Linked DNA regions of Bosea sp. 685. The protein of the gene in region 1 interacts with the protein of each later gene in a pairwise test. Links are inferred from orthologs where the notes say so. Each region holds a gene or a part of one and is shown on either strand. Other genes may lie near its edges.

Evidence for each region.
Region 2: the proteins of ybgC (region 1) and RMR04_RS13630 interact in binary tests that used the Escherichia coli proteins (3 or more experiments, as listed by UniProt). The link is inferred for Bosea sp. 685 from one-to-one orthologs.

What each region holds. Positions count from the first base shown.
Region 1 is NZ_CP134779.1:1,096,381-1,103,431, forward strand. Bases 1,664-4,614 are described here. They hold ybgC (tol-pal system-associated acyl-CoA thioesterase), read left to right. Parts: upstream 1,664-2,892; coding sequence 2,893-3,336; downstream 3,337-4,614. Other genes in these bases: RMR04_RS06270 (IS481 family transposase), read right to left, coding at 1,799-2,764; RMR04_RS06280 (TetR/AcrR family transcriptional regulator), read left to right, coding at 3,380-4,033; RMR04_RS06285 (hypothetical protein), read left to right, coding at 4,030-4,272; RMR04_RS06290 (DUF2852 domain-containing protein), read left to right, coding at 4,404-4,614. Also shown: RMR04_RS06260 (glycosyltransferase family 2 protein), read right to left, coding at 1-437; RMR04_RS06265 (glycosyltransferase family 2 protein), read right to left, coding at 407-1,519; more of RMR04_RS06290, read left to right, coding at 4,615-4,844; protein TolQ, read left to right, coding at 5,279-5,989; RMR04_RS06300 (ExbD/TolR family protein), read left to right, coding at 6,001-6,447; cell envelope integrity protein TolA, read left to right, coding at 6,476-7,051.
Region 2 is NZ_CP134779.1:2,568,442-2,575,343, forward strand. The notes cover bases 1,800-4,601. They hold RMR04_RS13630 (acyl carrier protein), read left to right. Parts: upstream 1,800-2,984; coding sequence 2,985-3,218; downstream 3,219-4,601. Other genes in these bases: fabD (ACP S-malonyltransferase), read left to right, coding at 1,800-1,956; fabG (3-oxoacyl-[acyl-carrier-protein] reductase), read left to right, coding at 1,988-2,725; fabF (beta-ketoacyl-ACP synthase II), read left to right, coding at 3,273-4,538. Outside these bases: rpsR (30S ribosomal protein S18), read right to left, coding at 1-209; rpsF (30S ribosomal protein S6), read right to left, coding at 213-683; more of fabD, read left to right, coding at 1,012-1,799; RMR04_RS13645 (YicC/YloC family endoribonuclease), read left to right, coding at 6,315-6,902. UniProt on the Escherichia coli protein: Carrier of the growing fatty acid chain in fatty acid biosynthesis.

The DNA.
Region 1 (7,051 bases):
AAGGAGCCGGCGCCGAGCCTGACCCCGGCATGCTGAATCTTTCCGTTGCCGTAGAGGAGTTTTGCGCCGACTGCGCCGATATCGGGCCGAATCGCGAGGCTGACGAGCTCGTCGAGCCAGTTATCGGCGATGACCTCGATGTCGTTGTTGAGCAGGAGCAGGATATCGCCTCGCGCCTGGCGGGCGGCGACATTGTTCAGGGCGGAGTAGTTGAACTCCCCGTCGATGCGCAGGATGTGCACGCGCTCGTCCCGTTCGAGGGTGTCCAGGAGAGCCAGCGCATCGTCCTCGATGCTGCCATTGTCGACGACGATGATCTCGAGCGCGGGATAGGCCGTCTTCTGTAGCAGCCCATCCATGCAATTGCGCAGAAGTGCTGCGCGATCACGCGTCGGCACGATCACAGTCACGAGGGGGCCGGATCTGGAACCGGCCATTCGACGCGGTTCCAGATCCTGGCGAGCGGCGCTTCCGAGACCTTGGCGGCGCTGTGCCCCATACGGTCGAGATGCCGCCTCACGGCCATGCGGGCATTGCGCAGGCAGGCCTCCAGCCGCCGCTGCGAGAAAGAGCCGCCGCCGGCTTCCTGTCGCCAGTGATACAGAACGAACGGAATATGCCTGATGCGGCCCGGGTCGATGGCCTCGATCGCGCGCAAGGCGAGATCGTAATCCTGGCTGCCGTCCAGCGACGGGTCGAGGCCACCGACCCGCTCGAGCAAGGCCCTGCGGTAGACCGCGAGATGGTTGATCAGGTTCTGGCCCAGCAACAGATCGTAACTATATTCCGGCTTGAAATAGGGCTCGCTGCGCCGGCCTTTCTCATCGACCTTGTCCTCGTCGGAAAAGAGCAGATCGGTCTTGGGATGCCGCTCCAGCTCGGCGGCGATTTCATAGAGCGCCCGTTCCGCCAGAAGGTCGTCATGGTCGAGCAGGGCGACGAATTCGCCCGTTGCGAGCGCGAGCGCATTATTGGTCGCTTCCGCGATGCCGCCATTTGTCTCACGTCGAATCCAGCGAATGCGCGAGTCCAGCGCGGCCTGCTCGCGCAGGATATCGGCGACGTGGCTGGAGGGCGATGCGTCGTCGGCGATGCAGAGCTCCCAATGCGGATAGGCTTGGCCGCGCACCGACTCGATCGTCTCGCGCAGGACGCGCGCAGGCGTCTGATAAGCCGGCACCACCACCGAAATCAGAGGGCGGCGTGGCATTGCCGCGATATGGCGGCGGATCGCGGCCCTGTCGGCGGCACTCAATGTGTCGTAGGCCGAGATCCATTTGCAGTAGGAAAATCCGGCCCGGGGCCGCATGGCCGGAGGCGCGAAGGGGGCTGCGAGCAGGTCTCCGACGGCCGGCCAGCCGCCGCTTGAGTAGCGTTGCCTGGCCAGCTCCAGACGCCGGGACATCCGCTGTGGGGTCGCCAGCCAGTAGAACAATCGCGTCGCGGCGCGAGCATAGGAGCCTTTCCGCTGCCACCATGTGCTGTCGGCTATCTTGTAGACTGTCTGATGCAGAGCCATCCGCGCCTCGTGTTGCGTCCGGACGGAGCTGCCCGGTAACCGTTGAGGCTGCGGATGCCGCCGCCGCGGCGTGGCGCTTCTTGGGCGGTTGATCGACGGAAATGGCTCTCGGCGTTGCCGGATTGTTTCAGGCTCACGGCTATCCCGGATCATGCGGGAGCAGGATGCGAAAAGGTGGGAACCGGTTTTTCGCCTTGATCCCGCTCTCACTCTTGGATGAGAGACGGATTCAGATTTCAGCTGGGATCACATTGTGATTCCATCAGACATCATCCGGCTCTAGATGTGGAGCCTCAACAGGTTGTCCTGATCGAGAGCGAGTCTGCTGATTGGGGTATTGGCCTGGATACCGCCATGGGGTCGATGCCAGTTGTAATGGTGGAGCCAGCGCGGCAGCTCCTCTGTTCGGCGGTCTGAGTGATCATAGGGCCTGGCGTAGGCCCATTCGCGCAGAGCTGTCTGGATGAAGCGCTCGGCCTTGCCGTTGGTCTTGGGTGTGTAGGGTTTTGTCCGGATGTGCTTGAGCCCGAGATCGCGACATGCGTCGCGGAAAGCGAAGGCTTTATAGCATGAGCCGTTATCGGTCATGACGCGGGTGACGGTGACGCCGAGGCGCTCGTAATAGGCCACCGCCGCCCTGAGGAAAGCGACCGCGCTTATGGCCTTCTCGTCGGGCTTCATCTCGACGAAGGCGAGTCGCGAGGCATCGTCGATGCAGACATGGGCGAACTCCCAGCCGAGGCCTTCGCCGCGTCCGCGCCGGTTGCTCTGGCGGGTCCGGTCCCCGGTGATGCGGTGGCCGACACCGTCGATGCGGCCGAGCTTCTTGATGTCGATGTGGATCAACTCGCCGGGATGGGCGCGCTCGTAGCGGCGCACCGGTTCGGCCGGCTCGAGGTCGCGCATCCGGCTCAATCGCGCCCGCCGCAGGATCCGGCTCACCGTCGCCGGCGAGACGCCAGCTTGCTTGGCGATGGCCTTGCCGCTCAGCTTCTGGCGCCGCAGCGCGAGGATCTGCTCGATCCGTTCGCTCGGCGTCGGGCGATGCAGCCGGTGCGGCCGCGACGAGCGGTCGGCCAGACCTGCCACACCCTCGGCGGCGAAGCGGGCGATCCATTTATCGACGGTCTTCAGGCTGACGCCGACGCAGACCGCGATCTCGGAAGGCCTGTGCCCATCGGCCGCCATCCGCACAATCCGCTCTCGACCCAGCGGTGTCAGACGGGCATTCTTGTGGATGTTCATCCGGTTCCTCCCCGAGGGCTCTGAAGCTTCGCAACCTCAGCTTCCTCGCTCGGGACCGGATGGACAACCTATTGACAGCTCACATCTAGAGGTCCGATGGACCCCTTGCCGAGGCCGCGCATTCCCGCATGCGGCGCCTTGGCTCAGCAGAGTATTCGATCGTGACCGTCCACCGGCTTTCCGTCCGCGTCTATTATGAGGACACCGATTTTTCCGGCGTCGTCTACCACGCCTCCTATCTGCGCTTCATGGAGCGCGGGCGGACCGAATTGATCCGGTCGCTGGGCATCGAACAGCGCGAATTGTTCGATGGCGGCACCGCGCTCGGCTTTGCCGTGCGCAAGATGGCGATCGAGTTCATTCGGCCGGCGGTGATGGACGATCTTTTGACGGTGGAGACACGCTCGGTCGCTGCGCGCGGGGCGACGATGGATGTCGAGCAGCGGGTGCTGCGCGGCGAGGAGGTCCTGGTCACGGCGCAGGTCCTGGTCGCCTGCGTCGGCGGCGGGCGGGCGCGGCGGATTCCGGACGGACTCAGACGCAGGCTCGAGGGCGGGACGGACGACGCGTAATGCGTGGTCGACGCTGGCCTGGCGCCATGTTAGCGCTCGATACATGAGCTGGAAGCGCAACACCCCCGATCCGCCACGCGGCTATCATCACGGCAATCTCAAGGAAGAGCTCGTGCGCGCCGCGCTCGGGCTGATCGGGGAGAAGGGCCCCAACGGCTTCACCTTCGCCGAGGCCGCGCGGCTTGCCGGCGTCAGCCCGGCCGCGCCCTATCGGCACTACCGTGACAAGGACGCGCTGCTGGCCGATGTCGCGGCGCGCGGCTTCCTCGTGTTCGAGGCGGCGCTGTCGCGCGCCTGGGATCAAGGCAGGCCGGATCCGGAGACGGCGTTCCACCGGCTCGGGCGCGCCTATCTCGCCTTTGCCCATGACGAGCCGGCCTATTACTCGGCGATGTTCGAGGCCGGGGTGCCGCTCGATGCAAGTCCCGAACTGCGCAGCGCGGCTGACCGCGCTTTCCAGGGCCTGCGCGCCGCCTCAGAGGCCTTGATCGTGCTGCTGCCGGTGGGCAAACGGCCACCGGCGCTGATGATGGCGCTGCATGTCTGGTCGATGTCGCATGGCGTGGCTGCGCTGTTCGGCCGGGCCGATGGCGGCCGGCGGCCCTTGCCAATGTCGGCAGCCGAGCTGCTCGAAGCCGGCATGCTGATCTATTTGCAAGGGCTTGGACTGGGCTCACTCAAGGATCCGAGCCCATGACCGAGGCAACGGACACACAGATCGACGAAGCGATCCTCTCCGAATTAGAGGCAAATTCTCTCAAGACCGCCCGGATCATGGTTCTCGTTGGAAAGCGGTTTCATGCTTCGGATCCATCATTCCTGGATAGGGTCGAGGCCCGTATCGGTGTGTTGATCGAGGCTGGAAGCGTCAAATTGTACGGTAACTTGGCAAATTGGCGCCGTAGCGAGCTTGCCTTGATGCCGTCCGATGGATGAGCAGCCTCGGCTGCCTCCGCCTTCGAGATCTGGCTAGGAGACCTCTGTCCGAGCGATCTTGACAAAAGGTCCGGTCGCATCCATTTATGTAAATGTGATTTACATTCACGCCTTTCCATGGTGAGGAAACAATGCCGATCGTCGCGAAGCTGGACGAGTTTGGGAGAGGGGCCTGGATCGCCTTCACGGTCCTGGGCTTCATGGTTTGGTGGCCTCTGGGTCTGGCGACCCTGGCCTTTACGATAGGGAGTGGTCGCATGGGATGCGGATATGCCGGGGCCGGCCGTCAGGAATATCGGATGAGCCGTCTCCAGGAGAAGATGGACCGTCTGCGTAGCCGCATGGGCGGCGAGGGCGGCGGTTTTGGCGGCGGCGGCTGGCATCGCGGCCCGTCGAGCGGCAACCGCGCTTTCGACGAGTATCGCCAGGAGACGCTGCGTCGCCTCGAGGACGAGCAGCGTGAGTTCCACGACTTCCTGGGACGGCTGCGCATGGCCCGCGACAAAGCCGAGTTCGACCAGTTCATGGCCGACCGGCGCGGCGGAGAGGCCACTCCACCCCCCGCTGGCTGACGCGTAAGACGCATAACGACCTGTCGTTGCAGCCTCGCCCGCTCCGGAGAACCGGGGCGGGCGTTTTCGTTTGCGACCCCTGGCTAGAGCCGTTGAATGATCCAATCGGATCGTTCAACGGCTCTAGCTCTTTGTTTTAACGCGTCTTCTTCACGCGAACCGGTATCCACTTCGCTCGAAAACGCTCTCGGCCTGCGCTGGCCGCATGGCGCGTATACCGGGCATTAACCTTGCTGGAGGCTTAACTCGATCCCGAGCATGCGTTTCGCAGGAAACCCCGTTTCGGCCCATCTTTCGCCGGATTTTCAAGCGATTGACGGCACCGGCAGTTCCCCGGATCGCGGATCGGGCGGCGGCGTGGGGTCTCTCGCGACGCGTGCGGCGGGGTTGCGTCGGGAAATCCGGCGCACTCGCTAATGCAGAAGGATGACAGGATGAACCCGGCCGATGTCGCGCAAGCCGCGCCGCAGATCGATATGTCGTTCTGGACGCTGTTCTGGCACGCCCATATCGTCGTCAAGCTGGTGATGAGCGGATTGATCGGCGCCTCGATCTGGTGCTGGTCGATCATTATCGACAAATCGCTGCTCTATCGCCGCACGCGCAAGGACATGGACGCCTTCGAGGAGGGCTTCTGGTCAGGCCGTTCGCTCGAGGAGCTCTACCGCGACCTCTCCAGCAAGCCGGCCAATGACATGGCCGCCGTCTTCGTCGCGGCGATGCGGGAGTGGAAGCGCTCCTTCGAGAATGGCGGGCGCTCGGTCGCCAGCCTCTCGCAGCGCATCGACAAGGTGCTCGACGTCACCATCCAGCGCGAGACCGAGCGGCTCGAATCGAAGCTGCTCGTGCTCTCGACCATCGCCTCCTCGGCGCCCTTCATCGGCCTGTTCGGCACGGTCTGGGGCATCATGCATTCCTTCACCGCCATCGCCGTCTCGAAGAATTCGTCGCTTGCCGTGGTGGCGCCCGGCATCGCCGAGGCGTTGTTTGCCACCGCAATCGGCCTGTTCGCCGCGATTCCGGCACTGATGGCCTATAACAAGCTCCAGGCCGAGGTCGCCAAGGCGCAGAACCGGCTGGAGGCCTTCGCCGACGAATTCTCCGCGATTCTGTCGCGGCAGATCGACGAGCGGCTGGCGGCTTAGGGGCAAGCAAAATGGGTATGTCAGCAGCATCCGGCGCGAAGGCCGGGGGGCGACGCGGCCGGCGGGGCCGGCGCCATGGCGCCATCGCCGAGATCAATATGACGCCGTTCATCGACGTCATGCTGGTGTTGCTGATCATTTTCATGGTCGCGGCGCCCCTGATCGCGACCGGTGTGCCGCTCGATCTGCCGCAGACCGGCGCCAAGCCGATCAATGTCGACCAGAAGCCGGTCACCATCGCCATCGACAGCAAGGGCCAGATCTTCCTGCAGGACCAGCCGACGCTGGAGCCCGATCTGGTGATGAAGCTGCAGAGCCTCGCCAAGCAGGGCTTCGACGAACGCATCTATGTCCGCGGCGATCGCATGGTCGATTACGGCCGCGTCGCCTCGGTGATGTCGACCATCACATCGGCGGGTTTCAAGCGGGTCGCGCTGGTCACCGAACCGGCGCGGTGAAGACGAGTGCAGTGAGGGTGTTCCAGGCGTGAAGCTTACGACCTCCGAACCGGGCATGATTGTGTCGGCGCTGGGCCACGCGACGTTTCTCGTCGCGGGGTTGCTGGCGTTCGCCTCGCCGGTGCCGCTGCCGGAGAACGAGGAGGCGATCGCCGTCGAGGTGGTCGATCCCAGCGCGCTGAACCAGGTCACGCGCGGCGAACGCAAGGCCGAGAAGGTCCAGGAGCAGCCGATCCAGCGCGCCGAGCGCCAGTCCGAGATCGTCGAGCGTAAGGAGGCGGGCGAGGCCAAGCTGGACACGCCCGCGCCGCCGAGCAGGCCGGTGGAGCTCAAGATCGCCGACGACAACGCGGCTGCGCCGCTGCCGCCCTCGCGCGCCGCGCTGCTGCCGAAGGCAGAGCCGAAGGTCACGCCGCCGGAGCCGGTGAAGCAGCCGCCGCAGAAGGCCGAGCCCAAGGCAGAGCCGAAGCCCGACCTCAAGCGCGAGGAGCTGGCGAAGCTCGCTGAGGACGCCGAACTCGAATCCAAGGCGAAGCAGGCCGAGGAAGAGGCCAAGGCTGCCGCCAAGGCGAAGTCCGAGGCAGAGGCTCAGGCCAAACAAGAG
Region 2 (6,902 bases), 1.5 Mb from region 1 along the record:
GCGCGCTTGATCGCCTGGGCGAGCTCGCGCTGCTTCTTGGCGGAGACCGCCGTGATGCGCGACGGCACGATCTTGCCGCGCTCGGAGATGTAGCGCGAGAGCAGGCGCACATCCTTGTAGTCGATCTTCGGAGCGCCCTCACCCGAGAAGGGGCAGGACTTGCGGCGGCGGAAGAAGGGGCGGCGAGCGCCGGCTGATGCAGTCGACATGGCTCAGACCTCCGCGCCAGTGGTTTCGGTGACTTCGTCGTCGCGACGCGGACGGTCGCGGCGCGGGCCACGATCGCGGTCGAAACGGTCACCGCCACCGCCCGGGCCTCCACGGTCAAAGCGGTCGCCCCGATCGCCACGGTCGTCGCGGTCACGCTTCTGCAGCATGGCCGACTGGCCCTCTTCGAGTTCCTCGACGCGAACGGTCAGGAAGCGCAGGACGTCTTCGTTGATGCGCATCTGGCGCTCCATCTCCAGCACGGCGGCGGAGGGGGCGTTGATGTTCAGCAGCGAGTAATGCGCCTTGCGGTTCTTCTTGATGCGGTAGCCGAGCGACTTGACGCCCCAGTACTCCACCTTTGGAACCGAGCCGCCATTCGCCTCGATGATGCCCTTGAACTGCTCGACAAGGGTTTCGACCTGCTGCGCGCTGACGTCTTGTCGCGCGAGCAGGACATGCTCGTACAATGCCATTGAGTGGCCTTTCTGTTTCACCCTGCTTCGCCCGGCGCGGAGCCCTCCGAGCCCTGGAACAGGCCCGACAGGATTTCATCGAAGGCGGAGACACGGGATGACGGTCCTGATTAGGAACCTGCGGGCGTAAGCCCGCCATCCGTTCAGCCTCCGGCCGAACAAGCAGAAGCGGGTCGTTACAGGCTGACGACGCCTCGCGCAACCAAAATCAGTGCAAAGAACCCATCTGGACAGCGGAAATGTTGCATGAGTTGCTTGACGGGACCTCTCCAGCAATGTGACAGCGCCGTCTTGATCACTATGGCGTGACGATCGAGGTTAGCCTGAAATGACCACAGCGTTCATCTTTCCCGGCCAGGGTTCCCAGGTCGTGGGCATGGGCAAGAGCCTGACCGAGGCCTTCCCCCAGGCGAAAGCCGTGTTCGACGAGGTCGATGCGGCGCTCTCGCAGAAGCTCTCGACCCTGATGTGGGAAGGGCCTGCCGAGGAATTGACGCTGACCGCCAATGCGCAGCCGGCGCTGATGGCCGTCAGCCTCGCCGTCATTCGCGTGCTCGAGGCCGAGGCTGGGCTCGACCTGAAGCGCGACGCGGCCTTCGTCGCCGGCCACTCGCTCGGCGAATATTCGGCGCTCGCTGCGGCCGGGACCTTCAGCATCACGGATGCGGCGCGCCTGCTGCGGATCCGGGGCGACGCCATGCAGAAGGCCGTGCCGGCGGGGCAGGGCGCCATGGCCGCGCTTTTGGGGGCGGAGCTCGATCTCGCGCGCTCCATCGCCAACGACGCCGCGCAGGGCGAAGTCTGCGAGGCGGCCAATGACAACGGCGGTGGCCAGGTCGTGCTGTCGGGCGCCAAGGCGGCGATCGAGCGCGCCATCGCGCTTTCCGGCGAGCGCGGCGTCAAGCGCGCCATACTGCTGCCGGTTTCCGCGCCCTTCCATTGCGCCCTGATGCAGCCTGCGGCCGAGGCCATGCGCGCCGCGCTGGCTGCGGTCTCGATGCAGGCGCCGGTCGTGCCCGTGATGGCGAATGTCGGCGCCGCGCCGCTGAGCGATCCGGCCGCCATTCGCGCCTCATTGGTGGCGCAGGTCACCGGCACGGTGCGCTGGCGCGAATGCGTGCTGGCGATGGCCGATGCGGGCGTCAGCCAATTCGTCGAAGCCGGCAGCGGCAAGGTGCTGGCCGGCCTGATCAAGCGGATCGCGGCGGGAGCCGCCACCATTTCCGTCGGCACGGCCGACGATATCGCGAATTACAAAACCCGGAACGGGTGAAACGGCGAGGCGCCGAACACAGGGAGAGACCATGTTTGATTTGACGGGCAAGAAGGCTCTGGTTACCGGCGCGACCGGCGGCCTGGGTGGCGCGATTGCGCGGCTGCTGCACAGCCAGGGCGCGACTGTGGCGCTCTCTGGCACGCGGCTCGAGGCTCTGGAGGCTCTGGCCGCCGAACTTGGTGAGCGGGCTGTGATCGCGCCGTGCAATCTGTCCGACAAGGAATCGGTCGAGGCGCTGGTGCCGGCGGCGGAAGAGAAGCTCGGTGGACTCGATATCCTCGTCAACAATGCCGGCGTCACGCGCGACAACCTGTTCCTGCGCTTGAAGGACGAGGATTGGGACAGCGTCATCGCCGTCAATCTGACCGCGGCCTTCAGGCTCTCTCGCGCGGCCGTGAAGACGATGATGCGCCGCCGCTATGGTCGTATCATCTCGATCGGCTCCGTCGTCGGGACGACCGGCAATCCCGGGCAGGGCAATTATGCGGCCTCCAAGGCCGGGCTGATCGGTATGTCGAAAGCGCTCGCGGCCGAAGTCGCCAGCCGTAACATCACCGTCAATATCGTCGCACCGGGGTTCATCGAGTCGCCGATGACGCAGGCGTTGAACGAAAAGCAGCGCGAGGGCATCTTGTCCGACGTGCCGATGGGCCGGCTGGGCTCGGGCGCAGATGTTGCTGCCGCGGTTGCCTATCTCGCCAGCAATGAGGCCGCCTACGTGACGGGGCAGACACTGCACGTCAACGGCGGAATGACAATGATTTGAATGGCTTGATAAAGCTTTTCAAAAGTTTTTAAAGAGGGTTTTGCACTCTCGCCAGCCTCCGCGGCCTGTGTTACTGAGCGCCGTCGCGCTGCAGCGCAGGAGCCGAGGGGACTTGACGAGGACCCGGTTGTTGCGTTTGTGCAGGCTTCGAGAGTTCCGGCCCGCCGGCACCATTCTGGTGAGGTGGGATACGGGAAGTGCAATTCCCCTATACGCGTCGCGATCCAGCGGTGTGTTTCAAGCTTTAAGGAAGAGACCCATGAGCGATGTCGCCGAGCGCGTGAAGAAGATCGTGGTCGAGCATCTCGGCGTCGAGCCGGAGAAGGTCGTGGACGGCGCGAACTTCATCGAAGACCTGGGCGCTGACAGCCTCGACACCGTCGAGCTCGTGATGGCCTTCGAGGAAGAGTTCGGCGTCGAGATCCCCGACGATGCAGCCGAGACGATCGTGACCGTCGGCGACGCCGTCAAGTTCCTGTCGAAGACTGCCTGAGCAGCCTTCAGGTCGCTCGCCGCCGAAAGTCCCATGGTTTCACGCAGTTTTACGATGCGACGTGTCGTCGTCACCGGCCTCGGCATGGTGACGCCGCTCGGATGTGGCGTCGAGCCGACTTGGGCTCGCATTCTGTCCGGCGCCAGCGGCGCCGGGCCGATCACGAGTTTTGACGCGAGCGATCTGCCTGCGCGGATCGCCTGCAACATCCCGCTTGGCGATGGAACCGGCAGCACCTTCAATCCCGACGATTGGATGGAGCCGAAGGAACAGCGCAAGGTCGATGATTTCATCGTCTTTGCGATGGCGGCGGCCAAGCAGGCGCTGACCGATGCGAACTGGGCGCCCGAGAGCTACGAGGACCAGACCGCGACCGGTGTCGCGATCGGTTCCGGCATTGGCGGGCTCGGCGGCATCTATGAGGCTTCCATCCTGCTGAAGGAGCGCGGCCCGCGCCGGCTCTCGCCCTTCTTCATCCCTGGCCGCCTGAGCAATCTGGCGGCGGGCTATGTCTCGATCGAGAACCACCTCAAGGGCCCCAACCACGCGGTTGTGACGGCATGCTCCACCGGCGCTCATGCGATCGGCGATGCTGCCCGCATGGTCGCGCTCGGCGATGCCGAGGTGATGGTGGCCGGCGGCACGGAATCGGCGATCAACCGGCTCGGCATTGCAGGTTTCTGCGCCTGCCGCGCGCTATCGACCGGCTTCAACGACACGCCCGAGAAGGCCTCGCGCCCTTATGACAAGGACCGCGACGGCTTCGTCATGGGCGAGGGTGCCGGCGTTGTCGTGCTTGAGGAACTCGAACACGCCTTGGCGCGTGGCGCCCGCATCTATGCCGAGATCACCGGCTACGGCATGTCGGGCGACGCCTATCACATCACCTCGCCTTCGGAAGACGGCGACGGCGCTTATCGCTGCATGTCCGCCGCCTTGAATCGGGCGGGGCTGACGGCGTCCGATCTCGATTACGTCAACGCGCACGGCACCTCGACGCAGCTCGGCGACGAGATCGAACTGCGCGCGGTCGAGCGGCTTCTGGCCAATGCCTCGCGCAAGCCGGCGATGTCCTCGACCAAATCGGCCACGGGCCATCTGCTCGGCGCTGCCGGCGCGATCGAGGCGATCTTCTCGATCCTGGCGATTCGCGACCAGATCGCACCGCCGACGATCAATCTCGACAACCCTTCCGTCGAGACCGATCTCGATCTCGTGCCTCATGTCGCCAAGAAGCGCCGCATCGACGCTGTGCTGTCGAATTCCTTCGGCTTTGGCGGCACCAACGCGTCTCTGGTGATGCGGCGCTACGTCGACTGAGTCTCGTGTTTTCGAGGACAGCGCGCTTTCGCCATAATTTCTGCTAGTCTGCCGGTCGAAACCACGACAGGCTGGCTTGCTGGTCGTATCCGTCTCGCTGGCGGCACGAAGCCTGTATCAATTTGAAGAAATGCGAGCGCCGAACCGTGAACCAGTCGCCCCGCGTCGCCCCCAAGAGCCCCAGCGAGGCACTCAAGCCGGTCGCTCCGCCCGCGCCGCCGCCAAAGGCGCGCCGCCGCCGTCGCAGCCCCTTCATCGCCATGATGAGCGGCCTGTTCACGGCGTTGCTGGTCCTGGCCGGCGTCGTCGGCGCCGGCATCGCCGTGGTCGGCAGCCAGAGCAAGGCGCCAGGCCCGCTCGCCAGCGACCGTGTCCTGATCATCCCCAAGGAAAGTGGCCTGACGGAGATCTCCGATCTCCTGCTGCGCGAAGGGTTGATCGAGCACCCCTGGGCCTTCCGCGTCTCGGCGCTGGTGACCGGCAACTGGACCAAGCTGAAGGCGGGCGAATATCTGTTCAAGGCCCGCGCCAGCCAGCAGGAGATTCTCGACATCATTGCCGAGGGCAAGGCCGTCGAGCATTCGATCACGGTGCCCGAGGGACTGACGAGCGAGCAGATCATCGCCAGGCTTAAGGACAACGACCTTTTGACCGGCGACGTGATCCAGGTGCCGCGTGAAGGCTCGATCCTGCCCGATACCTACAAGTTCCAGCGCGGCTCGACCCGGCAGGCCATCGTCGACCGCATGACGCGCGATCAGCGCATTGCCCTCAACGCAATCTGGACCAAGCGCCCCGCCGATCTGCCGATCAAGACGCCGCAGGAACTGGTGATCCTGGCCTCCATCGTCGAGAAGGAGACCGGCCGGGCCGATGAACGGCCGCGCGTCGCCGGCGTCTTCATCAACCGCCTCAACCGCAAGATGAAGCTCCAGTCCGACCCGACGATCGTTTACGGCATCGTCGGTGGCAAGGGCACGCTCGGCCGCTCGATCCAGCGCAACGAGATTACCCAGGCGACGCCCTACAACACCTATGTCATCGACGGGCTGCCGCCAGGCCGATCGCCAATCCGGGCCGCGCGGCCATGGAGGCCGTGGTCAATCACTCGCGGACCAAGGAGCTCTATTTCGTCGCCGACGGCAGCGGCGGCCATGCCTTCGCCGAGACGCTGGACCAGCACAACCGCAATGTCGGGCGCTGGCGCCAGCTCGAGGCCGGGCGTCGCGAGCCGGGCAAGCCGCCGTCGGAATCCTCCGTCGACAAGGTCGAGCCGCCGCCGGCGCCCGATACGCGCACCGAGGCGCCCGGACCGCAGCGGGCCAACACCGACACGGATGATGTCGAGACCTTCCCGACGCCGGGGAGCCGCCGTGCGGGGGCGCCCGTGGCTCAGCCGGGCGCCAGCGTCCAGGCCGGCGTCACTGGGCGAGCCCGCGCCTTCGACGCCTCGGAAGGGACAGCGCGCGATCCCCTGCTGAACAAGAGCTTCGATCTGAACAGCCCCAAGCAGGTGCCTTCGCTGCGCCCCTAGCCATCCGGGCGCTATCCACATCCTGGACCGGGACGCTGCGGCGGCAAGGCTTGCTCGCCGGGGTACCTGTCACTAGAGCAGGATCGATGCGAAAAAGTGCGAACCGGTTTTTCGCATCGATCCTGCTCTCACTTTTAGATGAGAGACGGATTCAGATGTCAGATGGGATCACTTCGTGATTCCACCAGACATCATCCGGCTCTAGGGTCCGCCGCGTTGTTGCGGCAGAGACAGGGATTTCCATGGCCATCGAGAGCATGACGGGATTTGCCCGCGTCGCCGGCACGGTGGGCATCCATGCCTGGGCCTGGGAGATCCGCAGCGTCAACGGGCGTGGCCTGGATGTGCGCGTGCGTGTGCCGCCGGGTTTCGAGAGCATCGCCGAAGCCGCGCGCAAGCGCATCTCCGGCGCCTTTTCGCGCGGGACCCTGCATGTGAACCTCGCGGTGACCAGCGATGCGGGCCCGCCGCGTCCGCGGATCAACGAAGCGGCGCTCGCCACGCTTCTGGAGGCGGTATCGCGCCTGCCCGCATCGGATGCCATTCGCCCCGCCTCCTATGACGGGCTGCTCGGCATTCGCGGCGTGGTCGAATTCACTGAGGAGGCCCAGGACGCGCTCGGAGCCGTCGAGGCCTCCGTGCTGAAGGGGCTGGAAGCCGTCGTGCTGGCCTTGAAGGAGGCGCGGGCAAGCGAGGGGCGTGCGCTCGAAGCCGTGCTCTCCGGGCATCGCGACAGCATCGCTCGCCTCACGGCCGAGGCCGAGAGCCACCCCGCCCGCGGCGTCGATGCGATCCGTGAGCGCTTGGCCACACAGCTGCGGGCGCTGATG